4 regions of the Tistrella mobilis genome follow, and region 3 is predicted to be linked to each of the others. Evidence: riboswitches for the same ligand, from Rfam matches in the RefSeq annotation. Region 3 holds a riboswitch; each other region holds the start of a gene.

What was found. Region 3 has a riboswitch for S-adenosylmethionine ahead of metA (homoserine O-succinyltransferase). Riboswitches for the same ligand answer to the same signal wherever they lie in the genome.
Region 1: linked by a shared signal. The riboswitch ahead of P7L68_RS13070 (MetQ/NlpA family ABC transporter substrate-binding protein) and the one ahead of metA (homoserine O-succinyltransferase) in region 3 are both predicted to bind S-adenosylmethionine.
Region 2: linked by a shared signal. The riboswitch ahead of metK (methionine adenosyltransferase) and the one ahead of metA (homoserine O-succinyltransferase) in region 3 are both predicted to bind S-adenosylmethionine.
Region 4: linked by a shared signal. The riboswitch ahead of metZ (O-succinylhomoserine sulfhydrylase) and the one ahead of metA (homoserine O-succinyltransferase) in region 3 are both predicted to bind S-adenosylmethionine.

What each region holds. Positions count from the first base shown of each region.
Region 1 is NZ_CP121017.1:1,587,278-1,592,636, reverse strand. It holds gene P7L68_RS13075 (O-acetylhomoserine aminocarboxypropyltransferase/cysteine synthase family protein) at 27-1,325, shown strand; SAM riboswitch at 1,495-1,572, shown strand; gene P7L68_RS13070 (MetQ/NlpA family ABC transporter substrate-binding protein) at 1,718-2,497, shown strand; gene P7L68_RS13065 (hypothetical protein) at 2,581-3,135, opposite strand; gene P7L68_RS13060 (hypothetical protein) at 3,134-3,325, shown strand; tRNA gene P7L68_RS13055 (tRNA-Asp) at 3,353-3,429, shown strand; gene P7L68_RS13050 (class I tRNA ligase family protein) at 3,703-4,815, shown strand; gene P7L68_RS13045 (protein phosphatase CheZ) at 4,918-5,359, opposite strand, start outside.
Region 2 is NZ_CP121017.1:4,885,990-4,891,348, forward strand. It holds gene lnt (apolipoprotein N-acyltransferase) at 1-1,062, shown strand, start outside; gene P7L68_RS27665 (helix-turn-helix domain-containing protein) at 1,369-1,806, shown strand; SAM riboswitch at 1,891-1,967, shown strand; gene metK (methionine adenosyltransferase) at 2,104-3,273, shown strand; gene P7L68_RS27675 (tRNA (guanosine(46)-N(7))-methyltransferase TrmB) at 3,373-4,116, shown strand; gene rimP (ribosome maturation factor RimP) at 4,440-4,934, shown strand; gene nusA (transcription termination factor NusA) at 4,943-5,359, shown strand, end outside.
Region 3 is NZ_CP121017.1:3,852,697-3,858,055, reverse strand. It holds gene putA (bifunctional proline dehydrogenase/L-glutamate gamma-semialdehyde dehydrogenase PutA) at 1-2,894, shown strand, start outside; SAM-I-IV-variant riboswitch at 2,973-3,093, shown strand; gene metA (homoserine O-succinyltransferase) at 3,134-4,075, shown strand; gene P7L68_RS22955 (TetR/AcrR family transcriptional regulator) at 4,082-4,666, opposite strand; gene P7L68_RS22950 (peroxiredoxin) at 4,909-5,359, opposite strand, start outside.
Region 4 is NZ_CP121017.1:4,677,715-4,683,073, forward strand. It holds gene apaG (Co2+/Mg2+ efflux protein ApaG) at 123-530, opposite strand; gene metZ (O-succinylhomoserine sulfhydrylase) at 691-1,971, opposite strand; SAM riboswitch at 2,028-2,107, opposite strand; gene P7L68_RS26710 (ATP-binding cassette domain-containing protein) at 2,177-2,827, opposite strand; gene P7L68_RS26715 (ABC transporter permease) at 2,824-4,524, opposite strand; gene P7L68_RS26720 (ABC transporter substrate-binding protein) at 4,532-5,359, opposite strand, start outside.

The DNA.
Region 1 (5,359 bases), 2.3 Mb from region 3:
CGGCACCATCCAGGGAGCGAGACCAGATGACCCAGTACCGTCACCCCGAGACGGCCGTTCTGCATGCGGGCTATCGTGCGGACCCCACCACCGGCGCGGTGGCGGTGCCGATCTACCAGACGACCTCGTATCAGTTCGAGAGCACCGCGAAGGCTGCCAACCTGTTCGCACTGTCGGAACTGGGCAACATCTATACCCGGATCATGAACCCGACCACCGACGTGCTGGAGCAGCGCCTGGCCGCCCTTGAGGGCGGTGTGGCGGCGCTCGCCGTCTCCTCGGGTCAGGCGGCCTCGGCGCTGGCGATCCAGAATCTCGCCCAGGCGGGCGACAATGTCGTCTCGTCGACCGATCTTTACGGCGGCACCTGGAATCTGTTTGCCAACACGCTGCGCCAGCAGGGCATCGAGGTCCGCTTCGTCGATCCGTCGGACCCCGAGAATTTCCGCCGCGCCACCGACGACCGCACCCGCGCCTATTACGGCGAGACCCTGCCCAACCCGAAGCTCCGGGTGTTCCCGATCGCCGAGGTTGCCGAGATCGGCAAGTCCTTCGGCATCCCGCTGATCATCGACAACACCGCCGCCCCGATCATCGCCCGGCCGCTGGAGCATGGTGCGGCCGTGGTGGTCTATTCCACCACCAAATATATCGGCGGCCACGGCACCTCGATCGGCGGCATCATCATCGACGGCGGCACTTTCGACTGGGAGGCCTTCCCCGAGCGTCAGCCGCTGCTGAACACCCCCGATGCCAGCTATCACGGCGCGGTCTGGACCCAGGCGGTGAAGCCGCTCGGCCCCATCGCCTATATCATCAAGGCCCGCGTCACCCTGCTGCGCGACCTGGGCTGCGCCGCTTCGCCCTTCAACGCCTTCCAGACCATCCAGGGCCTGGAGACGCTGCCGCTGCGCATGCGCGAGCACAACAAGAACGCGACCCTGGTCGCCAAGTTCCTGTCCGAGCATCCGGCGGTGCTGACCGTCACCCATCCGAGCCTGGCCGAGGGTGAGGCGCGCGCCCGTGCCGACAAGTATCTGAAGGGCGGCTATGGCGCGCTGATCGGCTTCGAGATCAAGGGCGGTGCCGAAGCCGGCCGCGCCTTCATCGAGGCGCTGAAGCTGCTCTACCATGTCGCCAATATCGGCGACGCCCGCAGCCTGGCGATCCACCCCGCCACCACCACCCACAGCCAGCTGTCGGAAGAGGAACAGAAGGCCTCGGGCGTCACCCCGGGTTATGTCCGCCTCTCGATCGGCATCGAGCATGTCGACGACATCATCGCCGACATCGAACAGGCTCTGGCGGTGGCGACGGCGGCCTGATCATCTGCTCCGGGTCAATGCCGGCGACGGGCGCATGGTTGCCACCATGCGCCCGTCGTTCTTTCGCACCCCACCCCGTCGTCCCGCGACCGACCAGGCTGTCTGCACTTTTCACATGGCTGCCGTGTTGTGGAATGGCAATTGACGCGAGCTTCACGGTGTTTTAGGGTAACGCCGTCGCGCCGATTTGAGCCACAGCTTGCGGGCGCGTTACAAATGCAGCTAAAGCGGAGGGGTCGGAAACCCGCGCGACGCTGTCACGCGGGTTTTTTCGTGTTTGGTCCGGCAGGTCTCCCGCAAGGGTGAGACGGCCGGACGGGATCAGGGTTGCAGCCGCCCCCGTGGCCCGATCCGACCGACAAGATGCAGGGACACCAGTCCAGATGCGGATTCTGAAGACGTTGGGCGGCGCGGCCGCCATCCTCGGCCTCCTCGCCGCAGGCGCAGCCCAGGCCGAAGAGATCAAGATCGGCGTGACCCCCGGCCCCCATGCCCAGATCCTGGAGAAGGTGAAGCCGATCGCCGCTGCCCGGGGCCTCGATATCGAGATCATCGAGTTCAGCGATTATGTGGTGCCGAACCAGGCGCTCGCCGCGGGCGACATCCAGGCGAACTCGTTCCAGCACCAGCCCTATCTCGACAACCAGAATGCCGATCGCGGCTATGATCTGGTGTCGATCGCCAAGACGGTGGTCTTCCCGCTCGGCATCTATTCGAAGAAGATCAAGAGCCTGGCCGATCTGAAGGATGGCGATTCGGTCGGCATTCCGAACGATCCGACCAATGGCGGTCGTGCACTGCTGCTGCTGCAGGCCCAGGGCGTTCTGAAGCTGCGCGAGGGCGCGGGCCTCAAGGCCACGCCGCTCGACATCGCAGAGAACCCGAAGAACCTGCGCATCATCGAACTCGATGCCGCCCAGCTGCCGCGCTCGCTCGACGACACCGCGGCCTCTGCCGTCAACACCAACTATGCCGTCGAGGCCGGGCTCGACCCGGTGAAGGATCCGATCGCGCGGGAAGCGGCGGAATCGCCCTATGCCAATGTGATCGCGGTCCGCAAGGTCGATGCCGACGCCGCCTGGGCCAAGACCCTGGTCGAGGCCTATCACGATCAGAAGATCAAGGACTGGATCAACGACCACTACAAGGGCGCGCTCGTCGTCGCCTGGTGATCCGTCCCGCAGATCTTGAAGAACGGGCCGGCCGGGGATATCCCCGGCCGGCCCGTTTGCATGTTGGGCTGGGGCGGTCAGGCTCAGGCCATCTCGTTGCGGGCGATGCCCGCCGCCTCCCAATAGCCCTCCTCCCAGGTGATGAAGCCCTGGGTATCGGTTTCATAGGGGTTGTCGGAGACGGTCTGACCGTCCAGGAAGGCAATGAAACCTTCCTGCAACTCGCGAACCACCGGCATCCTGCGCGTCGGCGCCTCGCCACTCTCGGTCGGCGGCTCGATCGCCCCGTCGAGCCCGGCGGCCGGATCGATCACCATGCCGCTGCGGCGGGCCAGATGGGCGCGAAATTCCGGGTAGCGCATGAGGACGGTATCATCGAGGCCTTCCGGATTCTCCTTCAAGGCCTCGCGGCCGCGATCGGTGATGCCGAGCAGGCCGTCGCCCACCCGTCGGATCAATCCCGCGACCAGCAGGCGCCGGAGATCGATCACCACCCGGCGATCGAATTCGGCCCGCGCCGCCGGATCGCAAAGCTCCGCTGCCTTGGGGGCGATGCGCGCCAGATCCTGCAGCAGACGCTGCCCCACCACGTGCTTGTCGGCCGGCTGCATGGTCAGCATCCGGAGCGCGGTGAGCATGATCGTCGAACTCGGCGGGCGGACCTCGGTTTGGAAGGGCATATGTGGCGTCCTCGACTTTGGTGCTCGGACCGGCGCCGATACCGGCCCTCTTGGTTCAACATGTGGCAGCGACGCGCAATCGTCACAAGGTCGAAAAAAAGGGCTTTTCAAGCGCACGCCGACTGGCTATAAACCGCGCACCCACTGAGACACGGTGGGGCACGCGAGAGGCTACGGGGGTGTAGCTCAGTTGGTTAGAGCGCCGGCCTGTCACGCCGGAGGCCGCGGGTTCAAGTCCCGTCACTCCCGCCACTCGCTCGGGTTTTGAAAACGCCCGGTTCATCTCTGGATGAGCCGGGCGTTTTCCTTTTGCGGCATTTGCAGCGGCCCGGTACGGCCGCGTGGAAGACTTGCGACCAGTGCCGGTTTGTCTGAGGCATGAATCTCTTGACGCGCATTGGTTTTCAATTAAACAACCCTTGATGTTGACGGCTGTCGCACCCCCTCCTAACCTTGACGGATCGCGGGCATCGACCGCGCGAGAGGGCATCAACCGCGACAGGGCACAAGGGGAGAGCCGGGGCAATGACCACGGTGCTGACCGATGAACTGATTCTGTGCGCCGCACCGCCCGGCGATCGGGATATCGATGCGGCCGGCTTCGCCTCGATCTGGCTGGCGGCCGATGTCTATGCCCGCGGCCAGCGGCTGCTGGGGCGGTCGGCCCGGGTGCTGGTGGCGGCGGGTGATGCGCCGCGGCCGCGCAGCGGACAGGATGGCAGCCCGCGGGACGGCATCGAAGAGGGCGGCCGCGCGGCCGCCACGCTGCGCCGCGCCGGCATCAGGATCGACGGCGTGCTCACCTTCCAGGGCGACGGGCCGGGGGTGCTGCCGCTGCGCCGCCAGCAGGGTCGCCAGCTGGGCGACAAGCCGATGCCGGTGCGCCTGACGGTCTTTGCCGGCCGCGACGCCCTCACCGCCCGCAGCCTGATCGAGGCGGTGGCCGAGATCCAGGATCTGGGGCCGATCACCGATACCAGGATCGTGGCGCCGCCGGCGCTGACCGATCTGTCCGGGCGCAGTTTCGATCCCTCCACCGGCCGGGCGATCTTCCTGAACGATCTGCTCGACCGGGTGCCGGCCGAGGCGCTGCGCTTCTATCTGGCGCTGATGTCGGAACCCCACGATGCCCGCGAACTGTCGCTGGCCGATCTGGCCCGCACCCATAATCTGTTCCTTGTCCGCGACCTCGGCACCTCGCTCGGCGCCATTGCCAATCTGGACCCGGTGGCCGGCACCGCCCTGCCCCAGGATCGCGCCGAAGACGATCTGATCGCCGATTTCCGCGCCCGGCTGCATGCGGCACTCGATGGCCGCAGCTTCTCTCTGGCGGCACTGGCCGGCGTGGTTCTGGGGCTGAACGGGCAGATGAAGCAGGCGCGGCTCTACGGCACGCCGGAGCGGATCCCGCGGCTCGCCGGCCTGTTCCAGCTGTTTGCGCGCCCGGTGATGCCCGCCACCGCCGATGCGGTCGCAGGCTTCCTGGGCCTCGGCACCGGCTGGGGCGAGGCCTGGGCCCGGGTCGGCGGCGAGATTCCGTCCTGCAGCGCCCGTTTCGTACGCGGCGCGGCCCCCGGGTTCGAAACGGTCGACGAGGCGGATCTGGTTGCCCTGGAAAGCGGATCGGTCGCCGCCTGACCGGGCGGACACACCAGCCTGACACGAAAAACGGCGGCCGCTTCGCAGCGCCGCCGTTCGCATACCCAAAGTGTCCCTGCGTCAGCCGAACAAGCTGTTGCGTCAGTCGAACAGGCTGTCGATATCGCTCTGCGACACCCGGCTGGCGTCGTCGACCGGGCCATTGAGCAGCCGGGCATCGCCCTCGCGCTCGGCCGGCGGCGGCAGGGCCGCCACCTGATCATGGCCCACGATTTCCAGCAGCTCTTCCAGATGGGCATCGACCTGCTGAAGCACCTTGCGCACCTTGGCGATGCGCTGACCGGTCAGATCCTGGAAGCCGCAAGCCTCGTAGAGTGCGGTGATCGCCATGCCGGCATTGTCCAGCGCCGCACGGGCCTGGCTGTCAGGCGACAGCTCGGCACTCACCGCATCCAGCGCGGTTTCGATCGCTTCGATCTGCGACAGGATCGCCTCGGTCGCGGCCTCGGTGCCTTCGACCACCCCTTCCAGCGCCTGGGTGGCGGATGCCAGCGGGTCTTCGCTCGCGGCCGGATGCCTCAGC
Region 2 (5,359 bases), 1.0 Mb from region 3:
GGTCTGCTCGCCGTTGCCGTCTTTGCGGCCCCGGCGCTGCTACTGATCCGGGGGCAGGAGGACCGGCGGCCGGCACTGATGACCGGCGGCCTGATTCTGGCGGTGCTGCTGGGGACGGGCGTGTGGGGTACCCTGCGCCTCGAAACCCATCAGACAGCAACGGTGCCGGGGGTAAAGCTCCGCCTCGTCCAGGCAGCGATCGACCAGAAGGAAAAGTGGCGGGGCGGAATGAAGGCGCAGCATCTGCGCACCCATCTCGATCTGACCCGGGGGCCGGGCTTCGCCACCGTCACTGACGTGATCTGGCCTGAAACCGCGATCGGCTACTATCCCCAGCAGGAAGCCGAGATCCGCGAGGTGCTGGCCCGTGCCGTGCCGCCAGGCGGGTTACTGATAACGGGTGCGCCCCGCGTGGAGTGGACGCCGCCTCCGGCCGGATCGCCCCCGGGAACTGAACCGCAGCCGCGGGTGTTCAATTCGGTCATGGCGATCGATGATCAGGCACGGATCCTGGGCGTCTACGACAAGGCGCATCTGGTCCCCTTCGGCGAATACGTACCGTTGCGCGAGCTAAACCCCTTCCCGAAGCTCACGGCTGGTAGCATCGACTTCACCCCCGGACCGGGGCCGGCGACGTTGGCGCTGCCTGGCCTGCCGCCGGTGAGCCCGCTGATCTGCTATGAGGCGATCTTTCCAGGGGAGGTGACGGCGGGCGCCGCCACCATCCTTCGGCCTGGCTTTTTGCTGAATGTCACCAATGACGGCTGGTTCGGCCTGACGGCCGGGCCACATCAGCATTTTGCCTCGGCGCGGCTGCGGAGTATTGAGGAAGGCTTGCCGCTCGTGCGTGCGGCGAATAACGGCATTTCCGCGATTGTCGATCCGCTGGGGCGGGTCATCGCCTTGCTGGAGCTGGATCGCCGGGGCGTCCTGGACGGGCCGCTGCCGACCGCCCTGCCTCCGACCCTTTATGCCCGTGTCGGTGACGGATCGGTTGCGGTAGTGGGGCTGATCGTTCTGGTGCTCGCTTTTCTCCTTCGCGTTCCACGGAGGAGAAATTGAGGGTGGCTGCATATCTTCCGGATTGAGGAGCGACGTCTTTCGCGTGTGGCGGGTCTGACCGGACGGCGCCGGATCGCATGCCGGTTGTTCGGCTACCTGTCGACGCCGTGGCGCCGGAGCCGGCAATCGGAGCGTGGGCCACATGTCATCAAAGGCGAGTAGGCCTTGCAATGCAACCCGGAATGCGCGTTTCGGGAATTGCGATGCGCGCGCCGGGGTTGACCCATGCCATGGCGTGATGTCATCTATCCGCCTGACAAACGGGCCGGAATTGAAGGCAGCCGTGAGCGAGGAGGGATGAAACGGATGGCGACGCGACTGAACCCAATTGATGCCCATGTCGGTGGCCGGGTGCGGCTCCGCCGCCAGCTCATGGGGCTTAGCCAGGAAAAGCTGGGGCAGCGGGTCGGCCTGACGTTCCAGCAGATTCAGAAATACGAGCGTGGGGCAAACCGTATTGGTGCCGGCCGCTTGTTCCTGATCGCGCATGCACTCAATGTTCCGGTGTCGTTCTTTTACGAAGACGTTGGAACGGTGACGGCCGAAGAAGGCTCTGACGGCATCGACGACGGGTTCGACTGGCTGGTCATGGATGGACCCGAAGCGCAGACCCTGGCCTTCAATTTCTCTCGCATCCGCGACCCGCGTGCGCGTGCGCGGGTCGTCGAACTGGCCCGAACCATCAGTGACGGCCTTGCGACCGCCTCCCAAAAAAGCGCTCTTGATTCCGACGTCGCACCGTGAAAGTTTCATCTGACGACGAAGTTGAAACTTCCGCGTGAATATGTAGGGTGTCGATAGCGCACCCGGCGTAGGCGTGGATGTCGCTACATCGTCCGTGGTCGGATTTGTGCCGCTTGCCGCCACGTTAAACAGTGCGCTAAGTGGGCTTGGTGGTGCGCGGTCGCGTCATCTGCCGAGAACCCAGACGCACGGAGTCCTTAAACTGGCACCGGCGCGGTTGCCGCCCGCACTGGTGCCCGGACCGCGGATTCCGAGTTCGTGGTCCGTCGTCGGTTCTTGAGGGGTTGAACACGCGCCATGGCCCGCAGCAACTATCTTTTTACGAGCGAATCCGTCTCCGAAGGACATCCGGACAAGATCTGTGATCGGATTTCGGATGCGGTGCTTGATCATCTGCTTGCCGCAGACCCGTATTCCCGCGTCGCATGCGAGACGCTCGCCACCACCAACCGCGTGGTGATCGCAGGCGAGATCCGCTCGCACGGCGACACGTCTCCGGCAACGATCGAGCGTGTCGCCAGAGAGGTGATCCGCGACATCGGCTACGAACAGGACGGCTTTCACTGGAACACGGCGAAGGTCGAGGTCCTGCTGCATGAACAGTCGGCTGACATCGCCATGGGCGTGGATGCCACGGGCAACAAGGACGAGGGTGCCGGCGACCAGGGTATCATGTTCGGCTATGCCTGCCGCGAGACCGATGCGCTGATGCCGGCGCCGATCCATTATGCCCACACCATCCTGCGCAACCTGCGCACGGCCCGCCGTTCGGGCGATATCTCGGTGCTCGGCCCCGATGCCAAGAGCCAGGTAACGCTGGAATATGTGGACGGCAAGCCGGTCCGCGCGACCTCGATCGTGCTGTCGACCCAGCATCTGGCATCGGCGTCGCAGGAGGATGTCCGCGCGGCCGTCCTGCCGGTGATCGAGGCCTCGCTGCCGTCCGGCTGGATGTGCGACGATGCCGGGCTCTACATCAACCCGACCGGCAACTTCGTGATCGGCGGTCCCGACGGTGATGCCGGCCTCACCGGCCGCAAGATCATCGTCGACACCTATGGTGGTGCCGCTCCTCATGGCGGCGGCGCATTCTCGGGCAAGGATCCCACCAAAGTCGACCGCTCGGCTGCCTATGCCGCACGCTATCTGGCGAAGAATGTGGTGGCAGCCGGCCTTGCCGATCGCTGCACCATTCAGCTTGCCTATGCGATCGGCGTCTCGCACCCGCTGTCGGTCTATGTCGATACCTACGGCACCGGCCAGGTCGACGAGGCTAAGCTTGAGAAGGCGCTCCGCGAAGCGATGAACCTGACGCCCCGTGGCATTCGCGAACATCTGAAGCTGAACCGGCCGATTTTCGGCCGGACGGCGGCCTATGGTCATTTCGGCCGTGACCCCGAGGCCGATGGCGGCTTCTCGTGGGAGAAGACCGACCTCGCCGACACGATCAAGCAGCTTGTGCTCTGATCCCCATTCGTGCGATCAGCGGGGCGGCGGCCGGCAACGGCCGCCGCCCCGTTGCGTTTTCGACCCGATCTTCAGCCGCAAGCCGGACCCGTGCCGACGATGACCAGCGCCGACGATACCCGGACCACCGGGACCGAGACCGCAGCGGATGCTGCCGGTGAGAGCATGGGCCGCCGCCATTTTGGCCGGCGGGTGGGGCGTCCGCTCAAGGCCGGGCGCAGCCGGGCAATGGAAGAAACCCTGCCCGAGCTGGCGATCGATCTGCCGGAGCCGGGCACGCAACTGGACCCCGCCCGGCTGTTCGATCGGCCGATGCGCGAAATCGCAGTCGAGATCGGCTTTGGCGGCGGCGAGCATCTGATTGCCCGGGCCGAGGCCGAGCCGGATACCGGCTTCATCGGCTGCGAGCCCTATATCGGGGGTATGTCGGCCTTCCTGGTGGAGCTGGAGCGTCGCGGCCTGCGCAATGTCCGGGTGCTGGGCGATGATGCGGCAAAGCTGCTCGATGCCCTGCCCGATGCCTCGCTTGCCCGCGTTTATCTGCTGTTTTCCGACCCCTGGCCCAAGCGTCGCCACAATAAGCGCCGCTTCATCCAGACGGAGACGGTCGCAGGTCTCGCCCGGGTGATCCGGCCGGGCGGCCGGCTGATCGCAGCCACCGACCACACCGATCTTTGTGCCTGGACGCTTGCTCATGTTCGCGCCCATCCCGATTTCGTCTGGGAGGCCCGCCGGCCGGGCGACTGGCAGCGGCGGCCGGAAGGCCAGATCGAGACCCGCTATGAGGCGAAGGCCCGCGCTGCCGGGCGCGTGCCGGTGTTCATGAGTTTCCAGCGCTCTTGACCGTATCGCAGGGCGGATCTGCAACCGCTGCGCATCCCCGGGGCGGTATGCTGTGGATAAACCCCTTGCGGTTCCGCGACATATGCGTATATTGACCAGCGTCCGCGATTGCGGACCGCCGGCGATCCCGCCAGCGCCCAAGCCGACGAGCCATCCGCCCCGGTGAGGGAGTGGCAGGGTCCGTCAGGACGAGGGCCCGCCGGTGGTCGCGGTCACATGCAGCTTCCGCCGGGTGGGCCTTGCAAGCCCGCCTTTTTTTATTGTGCCGCGTCGGACCGCCGCCCCGAGAGGGTTCGCGAGTCGCCCCGCCACCGGAGGAGCGCATGGACGTCGTTCGTCGTATCACGGAGTTGATCGAGCCGGCCGTCGGCGATCTCGGTTACGAGATCGTGCGGGTGACCTTTCGTTCCGGCGTTAATGCCACGCTCCAGATCATGGCGGAGCGGGTGGACGGTCAGCCGATGACGGTGGACGACTGCGCTGAAATCAGCCACGTGGTATCGGCCCTGCTCGACGTCGAGGACCCCATCACCGAGGCCTATTCGCTGGAGGTCAGTTCGCCTGGCATCGACCGGCCGTTGACCCGGCTGAAGGATTTCGAGCGCTTCGCCGGCTTCGAGGCCAAGATGGAACTGCGGCGACCGCATGACGGACGCAAACGATTCCGCGGCCGGCTGGCCGGCGTGCGTGAGGGCGGTCTGGTGGCCATCCGCCTTGATGACGGGTCGGAACCGGCCCTGCCATTCGACGAGATTTCGTCGGCGAAGCTCATCCTGACCGATGAACTCATCGCCGCCGTTCAGGACAACCGGAGCTGAGTGCGCCCATGGACATCAACTTCAACACCGGCCCGGTCCGGCACGAGCTGCTTCAGGTCGCCGATGCGGTTGCCCGCGAGAAGTCGATCGACCGCGATGCCGTGCTCGAGGCGATGGAGCAGGCCATCCAGACCGCCGGGCGCCGCAAATACGGCCAGGACCACGACATCCGCGCGACGATCGACCGCAAGACTGGCGAAATCCGGCTCTATCGCTACACCCAGGTGGTGGACGAGGTCGAGGACGAGGCGACCCAGATGTCGGTAGCCGACGCCCGCCACCGCAAGCCTGATGCCGCCCCCGGCGATTTCCTGGTCGATCCGCTGCCGCCGATCGATTTCGGCCGCATCGCTGCACAGACCGCCAAGCAGGTGATCGTGCAAAAGGTGCGCGAGGCCGAGCGTCAGCGCCAGTTCGACGAGTTC
Region 3 (5,359 bases):
GCGTGCCCGATGCCGCGACCGCCGACCGGCTGATCCGCGACAAGCTGGGCGAGGCCGACTGGGATGCGCATCTGGGCCGGGCCGACAGCCTGTTCGTGAATGCATCAACCTGGGGGTTGATGCTGACCGGCCGGGTGATCCGGCTGGCGCCCGAGGATGTGGCCGGCGGTGCCTCTTCGGCCATCGGCCGGCTGGTGTCGCGCTCCGGCGCGCCGGTGATCCGCCAGGCCCTGCATGCCGCGATGCGCATGATGGGCAAGCAGTTCGTCCAGGGACGCAACATTCAGGAAGCGCTGGATCGCGCCCGCGCCGGCTGGGCGAAGGGCTGGCGCCATTCTTTCGACATGCTGGGCGAGGCCGCCCGCACCGAGGCCGATGCCAGCCGCTATCACGAGGCCTATCTGACGGCGATCCGCGCGGTCGGCAAGGCGGCCCCGCGGGAGTTGGACGAGATCACCCGCCCCAGCGTGTCGGTGAAGCTGTCGGCGCTGCATCCGCGCTACGAGGCGGCCAAGGACGGCCGCATGCTGCGGGCGCTGGGCGGCCGGCTGGCCGAGCTGGCCCGCGAGGCGAAAGCGGTGGGCATCGGGCTGACCATCGATGCCGAAGAGGCCGACCGGCTCGACATCTCGCTCGACCTTCTGGAGGCTGCCGCGGCCGATCCGGCGCTTGCCGGCTGGAACGGGCTGGGGCTGGCGGTTCAGGCCTATCAGAAGCGCGCCCATGCGGTGATCGACCATGTGGTGGACCTGGCCGGGCGCACCGGCCGCATCATCCCCACCCGTCTGGTCAAGGGCGCCTATTGGGACACCGAGATCAAGCGGGCGCAGGAACGCGGCCTCAGTTCCTTCCCCGTCTTCACCCGCAAGGAGGCGACCGACGTTTCCTATCTGGCCTGCGCCCGCCGGATGCTGGCGGCGCGCGACCGGCTCTATCCGATGTTTGCCACCCATAACGCCCATACGGTGGCGGCAATCGACGTGATGGCCGGCAATGATCGCCGCTTTGAATATCAGCGGCTTCATGGCATGGGCGAGCCGCTCTACGAGGCGGCGCTGGGCGATGCGCCGTCGAAGGGCGGTGTCAGCTGCCGGATCTATGCGCCGGTCGGCGCACATGAAGACCTTCTGCCCTATCTGGTCCGGCGGCTGCTGGAGAATGGCGCCAACACCTCTTTCGTACATCGCCTGGCCGATGAGAGCGTGGCGATCGGCGATCTGGTCGCCGATCCGGTGACGAAGCTGGCCGGCCGGGTCTCGCGGCCCAACCCGTCGATCCCGCTGCCGGGCGCGATCTATGCCCCCGAGCGGCCGAACAGCCAGGGGCTGGATCTGACCGATCCGCTGGTGGTGATGGAGCTGGACGCTGCCGTCGCCACTGCCGCAGCCACGCCCGCCGAGGCATCGGCGATCGTGGACGGCCGCGAGCGCGGCGGTCGCTTTGCAGAGATCCGCAACCCCGCCGACCGCGCGGTGGTGGTGGGCCGTGTGGCCGAGGCCGATGATGCCGCGGTCGAGGCGGCGATCATCGCCGCCTCGACCGCCTGGGGACGCTGGGATGCACTGGGTGGGCCCGCCCGCGCCACCGTGCTGGAGGCGATCGCCGATCGCTACTGGGCCGACCGCCATCGTGCCTTCGCGATCCTGATCCGCGAGGCCGGCAAGACCTGGCCGGATGCCCTGGCCGAGATCCGCGAGGCGATCGATTTCCTGCGCTACTACGCCGCCCGGGCGCGCGCCGATTTCGCCGGTCCCGTCACCCTGCCCGGGCCGGTGGGCGAGAGCAACGAGATCCGGCTTTCGGGGCGCGGCGTCTTTGCCTGCATCTCGCCCTGGAACTTCCCCCTCGCGATCTTCACGGGCCAGGTCTCTGCGGCGCTGGCTGCCGGCAATGCGGTGCTGGCCAAGCCCGCCGAGCAGACGCCGCTGATCGCCGCCTGGGCCGTGCGCCACATGCTGGCGGCGGGCGTGCCGGCGGGGGCGATCGCCCTGCTGCCCGGCGATGGCGCGCGGGTGGGCGCGAAGCTGGTCGCCGACGACCGGATCGCCGGCATTGCCTTTACCGGCTCGACCGAGACCGCGAAGCTGATCAACCGCGGCCTTGCGGGCCGCGAGGGGCCGATCGTGCCGCTGATCGCCGAGACCGGCGGGCTCAACGCCATGATCGTCGACAGTTCGGCGCTGCCCGAACAGGTGGTGGCCGATGTGCTGACCTCGGCCTTCGGCTCTGCCGGCCAGCGCTGTTCGGCGCTGCGCCTGCTGTGTGTGCAGAAGGATGTCGCCGACCGGATCGAGACCATGCTGGCCGGCGCCATGGCGGTAATGGAGGTGGGCGACCCGATGCGGCTTGCGACCGATGTCGGGCCGGTGATCGATGCCGAGGCGCTGGACGGGCTGAAGGCCCATCTGGCGGCGCTGAAGGCGGCCGGCCAGACCAAGATCGCCGAGGCACCGCTGCCGGCCAGGGCCGAAGCCGGGACCTTCCTCGCCCCGACCGCCTGGCGGATCGACGGCCCCGACCGGCTGACCCGCGAGGTCTTCGGGCCGGTGCTCCATGTCTGGCGTTACGAGGCGCGGGATCTTGAGGCCGTGGTGCAGCGGATCAATGCCTATGGTTATGGCCTGACCATGGGCGTGCACAGCCGCATCGACCGGACGGTGCGCCGCGTGGCGGAGCTCGCCCGGGTGGGCAATCTCTACGTCAACCGCAGCATGATCGGCGCTGTCGTCGGCACCCAGCCCTTCGGCGGCGAGGGGCTGTCGGGCACCGGCCCCAAGGCCGGGGGCCCGCGCTATCTGCATCGGTTTGCCGTCGAGCGTGTGCTGTCGGTCAACACCGCCGCGGCCGGCGGCGATACCCGGCTGATGACCACCATCGCCGATGGCGGCGACTGAACGGTCAAACCCTGCCACCCGCTCCGCAGGGACGCGCATGGCGGCCATTGCGGAGCGGGGGCGATGGCCTTATGATCCGCGCCACATCAAGAGTTGGGGCGACGCCCAACGCCAACCTGCCGCATCCGGGCAAGGTGGCACTCCCGGTGATCCGTGTGATCGGGAAGATGTGGCCGAGCCGGCAATTCAACGGATCACGCCACCGCGTCCGCCCCGAAATGCCGAGTGGGGACGCGCCGATGCCGATCAAAATTCCTGACGATTTGCCTGCCCGCCGCACACTGGAAGCGGAAGGGGTTATGGTGATGGGTGAGACCGATGCGGTCCGCCAGGATATCCGTCCGCTGCGCATCGGCCTGCTCAACCTCATGCCCAACAAGATCCGGACCGAGACCCAGTTTGCCCGGCTGCTCGGCTCCACGCCGCTGCAGCTGGAGCTGACCCTGGTCAAGATTACCGATCACGTGTCGCGCCACACCGCAACCGACCATATGTCGGCCTTCTACCGGCCCTGGGCCGAAGTTGCGACCGAGCGTTTCGACGGGTTCGTGATCACCGGCGCGCCGGTCGAACGGCTGCGCTTCGAAGACGTCACCTACTGGGACGAGCTGCGCCGGATCCTCGACTGGACCCAGACCAATGTCCATCGCAACCTGACCATCTGCTGGGGTGCGCAGGCGGCGGTGCATCATTTCCACGGCATGGCCAAATATGATCTGCCGGCCAAGGCCTTCGGGCTCTATACCCATCGGGTGCTGGCACCGGCCTCGCCCTGGCTGCGCGGTTTTCCGGATCTCTTCACCACGCCCGTCTCGCGCTGGACCGAGGTGCGCCGCGAGGACGTGCCGGCCGCAAGCGGCATGACCGTGCTGGCCGAAAGCGAGCAGACCGGCCTCTGCCTGCTCGACGATCCGGCGCACCGGGCGCTGCACATGTTCAACCATCTGGAATACGACACGGTCTCGCTGGCCGAGGAATATCACCGGGACGTCGCGGCCGAGGTTCCGGTCGCCCTGCCGGTCGGTTACTTCCCCGGCGACGACCCCAGCCGTCTGCCCGACAATCTCTGGCGCGGCCATGCCCATCTGCTGGTCGGCAACTGGATCAACGAGATCTACCAGACCACGCCCTTCGACCTGGACCGGGTCGGGATCGAGGATCACGTGCCGTCCGGCCGCTGAAGACCGTCAGCTCCCGGGAAGCCTGGTGATTTCCTCGCGGACCGCGGTCAGGATCTCGTCCGACAGGGCGCGATCGCTGGCCTCGGTCGCGCGGGCGAGGGCAAGGCCGCCGACCAGGGCCGACATCACCAGAATGGCGCGGCTGCGGTCGCCTTCACCGCCGGCAAGCGCCGGGAAGCGTGCCGCCAGCGTGTCGATGAACCGATCGACACCTTGGGCATAGCTCGCCTGTACGCCGGCCTCCTGCCGGGGAACATCGGTTGCCAGAGCGGCGATCGGGCAGCCGACATCGCGGCGCGTGCGATGCACCTCGGACAGATAGTTCCCGGCATAGCGGCCAAGATCCTGCCCTGCCTGGTCGCGCCCGGTTTCCAGCCGCTCGATCGTATCGTCGAAGACCTTGCCGCAGGCTTCGGCGGCAAGCGCGTCCTTCGAGGCGAAATGGCCATAGAAGCCGCCATGGGTGAGCCCGGCGGCCTTCATGATCTCGGCCACGCCGACACCGTCGAAGCCGCGTTCGCGGAACAACCGGCCGGCAGCCTTGACGATGGCCGCCCGGTTGGCGGCCGCCTGTTCCCTGGTTACCTTCACCGTTCAGAACCTCTTTTGCGATGCCGGCGGCGGCACATGCAGCGATCTGTCCCTGACGATGGACATGATCTTCATCATCAAAAAAACATGACGATCATCATCATAAATCGGACGAGGTTGGGCGGCAATGCGGCGAGTGGTGGCAGCAGGGGCGCCGGGCGTGCGTGCCGCCTTCCGGGCTGGCCGGGCCTCGTCTCTGGCCTGCCCACCGCCTCTGCTGCCGCCGGTATACGGCGGAGGGGTCAGCGCCGGCGCATCCAGTCCAGCACGTCACCCGCATTCCGGTCTGGCGGGAAGACCGGATAGAACACCCGGCGCACCTGCCCGTCCCGGGTGATCAGGGTCAGCCGGCGGATCAGTCTCCGCCCCTCGACCTCCATCACCGGCAGGTTCAGGGCCCGGGTCAGCTGCAGATCGGCATCCGACAGCAGCGGGAAGGGCAGGTGCAGCCGCTCTGCCGCTTCGCGTTGCCAGGCCGTGTCCTGGGTGGAGATGCCGAAGATGGCCGAGACGCCGGCTTCCGCCAGCTCTGCGGCATGGTCCCGGAAGGCGCAGGACTGGGGCGTGCAGCCGCGTGCGCCGGGGATCATGTCCCAGCCTTCGGGCAGGGGCTGATCCGGCCGGCCGGTCATCGGATAGAAATAGAGCACCGTCCAGCCGGAGAGATCCGCCAGACGGACGGTGCCACCCGCC
Region 4 (5,359 bases), 830 kb from region 3:
ATCTGAGGCACATATCAACTATTGATTGCTGATCATGCGCTCGACATAACTCTGACTATAGGTCGCAGCGTTAGCACCTGCAAGCGCAGGCCATGCCGTACGACCGGGATCAGTTGTGAGGATCAGTTGATGGTATGGGCAGCGTGCGGGCTGTCGAGCGAGAAGGTCGGGATCTGGACCTCGAAGGTCTCACCGCCGGCGCTCTCCATCTGATAGCTGCCGCCCATGATGCCCGAGGGCGTGGTGAGCGGCGCGCCGCTGGTGTATTCGAAGCTCTCGCCCGGTGCCAGCACCGGCTGTTCGCCGACCACACCCGCACCGCGAACCTCCTGCAGCCGGCCCAGCCCGTCGATGATCCGCCAGTGGCGGGCGCGCAGCTGCACCGTCTCCTCGCCGTGGTTCTCGATCCGGATGCGATAGGCGAAGACGAACTGCCCGTCCTCGGGCGAGGACTGGTCGTCGACGTAGAACGGGCGCACCGCCACCATGATCGAGCGGGTGGTCGCGCTGTATTCGTGGTCCGCCGCCATGGGTCCTACCTGCTGCAACGTGGATCGACGGGCCCGGAAGAGGCCCGGACAGGGAATATCGCGACCCATGCAACCGATTTCCAGGGCAGAGCGCAAGCGGTGATGCCCGACCGGTGTCGGGACGGCATGTCCGGACACCGGTTTCCGGGGCGTCGGAACCTCAGGCGGCGTCCAGTGCCGCCGCCAGATCGGCCGCCAGATCCTCGACATCCTCAAGCCCGACCGACACCCGGACCAGGCCGTCGCCGATGCCGACCGCCGCCCGCACCTCGGCCGGCAGCCGCTGATGGGTGGTCGTGGCGGGATGGGTCGCCAGCGTCTTGGCATCGCCCAGATTGTTGGAGATGTCGGCAATCTCCAGCCGGTTCAGGAAGCGGAACGCCGCCTCCTTGCCGCCCTTGAAATCGAATGCCAGCAGCGTGCCGCCGCCCGACATCTGCTTACGGGCCAGATCATGGCCGGGATGGGAGGCAAGCCCCGGATAAACCAGCCGGGTGAGGGCGGGATGGCCTTCGAAACGGCGGGCGAGGGTGGTGGCGCTGCGGGTCTGTTCCCGCACCCTGAGCGGCAGCGTCTCCAGCCCCTTCAGCAGCACCCAGGCATTGAAGGCGCTGAGGGTCGGGCCGGTATGACGCAGGAAGTCGCGCAATGCCCCGTCGCAGAACGCCTCGCTGGCCAGGATCGCCCCGCCCAGCACCCGGCCCTGGCCGTCGATATGCTTCGTTGCGGAATAGACCACCACATCGGCGCCCAGCGCCATCGGCTTCTGCAGGATCGGGGTTGCAAAGACGTTGTCGACCACCAGCTTCGCGCCATGGGCATGGGCGATTTCGGCCACCGCTGCCAGATCGATCAGTTCCAGCTGCGGGTTGGACGGCGTCTCCAGGAAGAACAGCTTCGTCTCGGGGCGCACGGCCGCCGCCCAGGCGTCGAGATCGGCGCCGCGCACGAAGCTGGTGGTGATGCCGAAGCGCGGCAGCAGTTCGGCCAGGATGTACTGGCAGGATCCGAACAGCGCCTCGGCCGCCACGATGTGGTCGCCGGCACGGAGCTGACAGATCAGCGCATTCCAGACCGCCGACATGCCCGAGGCGGTTGCCCGGCAGGCTTCGGCGCCCTCCAGCGCCGCCAGGCGGGTCTCGAAGGTGCGCACCGTCGGGTTGCCGTAGCGGCTGTAGACGAAGCCCGGCTCCTCGCCGCGGAACCGCGCCTCGGCGCGGGCGGCGTCGTCATAGACATAGCCCGAATTCAGGAACAGCGCCTCGGCGGTTTCGCCATGGGGGCTGCGGTCCAGCCCGGCACGTACCGCCAGTGTCGCAAGCCCGCGTGTCGCAAGCCCGCGCTCTGCCGCGGCTTCCGTTCCGGCCGCTGCAGCAGTGGCCTTCCACAATCCGTCGCCACAGTCGGCGTCGACATCCGTCCGGTCTTCGGTATCCCGCATGGTCTTCGGCCCATAAAAAAACCCGGCCTCTGGCCGGGTCTGCGCGTGAAGGGTTCGGTGCGCGGCCCCCGACCTTTTAGCGGCGTGATTAACGTGGTCCGCAAGCCGGCCGGCCCAAATCCCCACGATCGTCGCCAGGCCCTGCCCCGGCGACGCGACAGGCACGATACGCCCGCCCGCCACGGGGGGTCAAGTGCCGATCATGTCAGGAGAATTCCCCATCCGGCGGATGGAGATGCAGGATCGGCCCGCCCGCCTCGGCGGCCTCGTCGGGATCATGGGTCACGATCAGCGCCGGCACGCCACGCCTCCGCAGGCGGTCGAAGACCAGCGCCCTCAGGCGTGCGGCCAGCGGCCGGTCCAGCCGGGCAAAGGGTTCGTCCATCAGAACCACCTGCGGTTCAGCCGCCAGCATGCGCATCAGCGCCACGCGCGCCCGCTGCCCGCCCGACAGGGTCGCCGGATGCCGCCCGCCCAGCCCGTCCAGCCCGGCCTCGGCCAGTGCCGCGGCGATCCGGTCCCGCCGCGTCGTCCGATCGAGCCCGGCGGGCAGGCCGAAACCGATATTGGCGGCCACCGTCAGATGCGGGAACAGCAGGTCGTCCTGCATCATCAACCCCACCCGGCGCCGCTCGGGCGGCAGGTCGTCGATCGGCCGGCCATTCAGCCGGATACGGCCGCGCATGGTCACCACCGGGTCGGCGATGCCGGCGATCACCGCCAGCAGGGTCGACTTTCCGATCCCCGACGGCCCCAGCACCGCCGCGATCACCCCGGGCGGCACGCCCAGATTCAGCGGCCCGATCAGCCGGTGCCCGCCAATGGCCACCGCCACCTCTTCCAGCTCCAGGCTCATCGGCACCGCCTTCGGCCGGCCGGGTCGGGGATCAGGCTCGCCAGCAGAAAGCCAGCGGCCGGCAGCATCGCCAGCAGCAGGGCCGCGGCCGCCGCCGCCCGGCGGTCCAGCCCGGCTGCCGTCGCCACCGCCTCCGTCGCCAGCAGCGGGATCCGGCCGCCACCGATCATCACCGCGGGCAGATACTGCGCCACCCCGGCCGAAAAACCGATCGCCGCCGCAACCGCCAGCGGCCGTACGGTCAGCGGCAGCATCACCGCCGTCCAGGCGCCGAAGCCACTGCGGCCCAGGCTGCGCGCCAGCCGGCGCGGCCGCTGATCGGTGCGCCGATAGCTTTCCCGAAGCGCCAGGAAGACATAGGGGAACACGGTCGCCAGGTGGCACCAGACCAGCGCAAGTCCTGTACCGTCCAGGCCAAGGCGCAATACCGGGCCCTGCAAGCCCGCCAGAAAGGCGGCTGGCGGCAGCAGCAGCGGCAGATAGATCGGCCCTTCGCCGACGGCACGGGCCGGGGAACGGGCCTGGCTTTCCAGCAGCAGCAGGGCGAGCGGCACCGCAATCAGCACGGGCAGCAGGGCGTAAAGTGCACTCGCCCGGGCCGCAGGCGCCAGATCGGCCGCCATGCCCGTCAGGCGCGCCATCGACCAGCCGGCGGGCAGCGGATCGGGAAAGCGCCAGACCGCGGCCCCGGCCCAGAAGACCAGCGTCACCACGGCCAGCACCGCCATCGCCAGCACCAGCAGCCCCAGCCCGGCGGCAAGGCGGGAGGCAAAGGGCGCCAGTGGCCGGCGGGGGCGGACGGTCAGCCGATCCGCCCCGCCACGCCGCACCAGCCGTTCTGCGGCCAGCCCGGACAGGATCAGCGCAACCGCCAGGACCAGCTGAAGCAGGGCGGCCGCGGCACCGGCCGCCGCGCGGGCCGGATCGGGATCGAACAGCAGCGACAGGCTGCGCACCGCCAGCACCGGTGGCAGGCTGGGACCCAGCACCAGCGCCATGTCGACCGTGCCCAGCCCATAGACTGCCACCGCCGCGACCGGCAGGCGCAGCAGCGGCCAGATCTGCGGCGCCACCACCCGCCACCAGGCGCTGGCGGCCGGCCAGCCCAGACTGCGGGCGCGATCGAGTGCGGCGCGCGCGCCCACCCGTTGCTGCGCCGCGATGGTCAGCGCCAGCAGGAAGGGCATCTCTTTCACCACCAGCCCGGCGATCAGCGACAGCCCCCAACTGTCACCGGGCAGCGGCAGATCGGGCGGCAGCGCCCGCCCGTCGGCCGCGGTATAGATCCATCCGCCCGCCAGGCGGAACAGCAGCCCGGTGGGCGCGATCAGGAAGGCGAGCCCGACCGCCACGGCCGCATGGGGGGCCGCCACCAGGACGAGGGCAAGACGTTCGGTCGCCCGCGCCCGTACCGGGCGCGCCGCAACCAGGGCCGCGATCGCCCCGGCCAGCGCTGCCGAGATGACCGTCGCCGCCACCGCCACCAGAACCGACAGCAGGATCGAGCGTCCGATGCCGGGTTCGGCCGCCAGCAGCCGCCAGGCGGAAAGCGGGGCCGTGGCAACGGCTCCGGCCAGCCCGCCCGCCAGCGGCGGCGCCAGCACCGCAGCCGCGATCCAGGGGGCAAGGGCCAGCAGCCGCGACCGCCCGGGCGGCGCCGCAGGCCGCCAGTCTCCGGCGCCCGGCAGCCCGGTCACGCCCGGCTCAACCGGCGAGATAGCGCCGCGACCATTCGGCCTCCAGCCAGTCGGTCCAGCTGGGATGCGGCTCGGGGATGGCCGGGCCCAGCTCCTCTTCGCTCGGCCAGGCGGGGCCCAGATCGATGTCGCGGAACACCGCCCGATCCTCTTCCGACAGCCGCCCGGCCGAGAGCACGGTCATGTCGCCCCAGATCAGCGGATCCAGCTTCGCGGCCTGGATCTCGGGCGAAATCAGCATGTTGGCGAAGACCATCGCACCCGCCTTCGCATCGGCATTGGCGGGAATGGCGACGAAATGGGCATTGGCGATGCTGCCGCCCGACCAGCCGATCACCCGGGTGGATGCCGGCATCAGCCCCGATGCGATCGCCGAGGCCGCCTGGCCCGGATGGAAGGCAAAGCCCAGATCCACCGCACCATCGGCCTGCATCCGCTCCAGCGCCGGGCCATTGGGCGGGAAGGCCCGGCCTTCGCGCCACATCGCCGGCCGGATCCGGTCGAGCCAGGCCCAGAGCGGCGCGGTCAGGTCCGGCGCCCTGGCCGGATCCACCGGGCGCATCAGGGCCGGGCGCTTGTCCTTGGGCAGCAGCATGATCAGCATCTGCTTCAGGAAGGCACTGCCGATGAAATCCGGCGGCGCCGGATAGGTGAAGCGGCCGGGATGGGCCTCGATCCAGTCGGCGAGGGCGGCGGGGCTGCGCGGCGGGTCGGGCGTCACCGCCCGGTCGTAGACCAGGCCGAACTGCGACAGCCCCCAGGGCACCTCGTAGCCGTCGACCGGCAATGACCCGTCGCGGGCAAGTGCCGGATTGGCCCCCAGGTCGATGAAGCG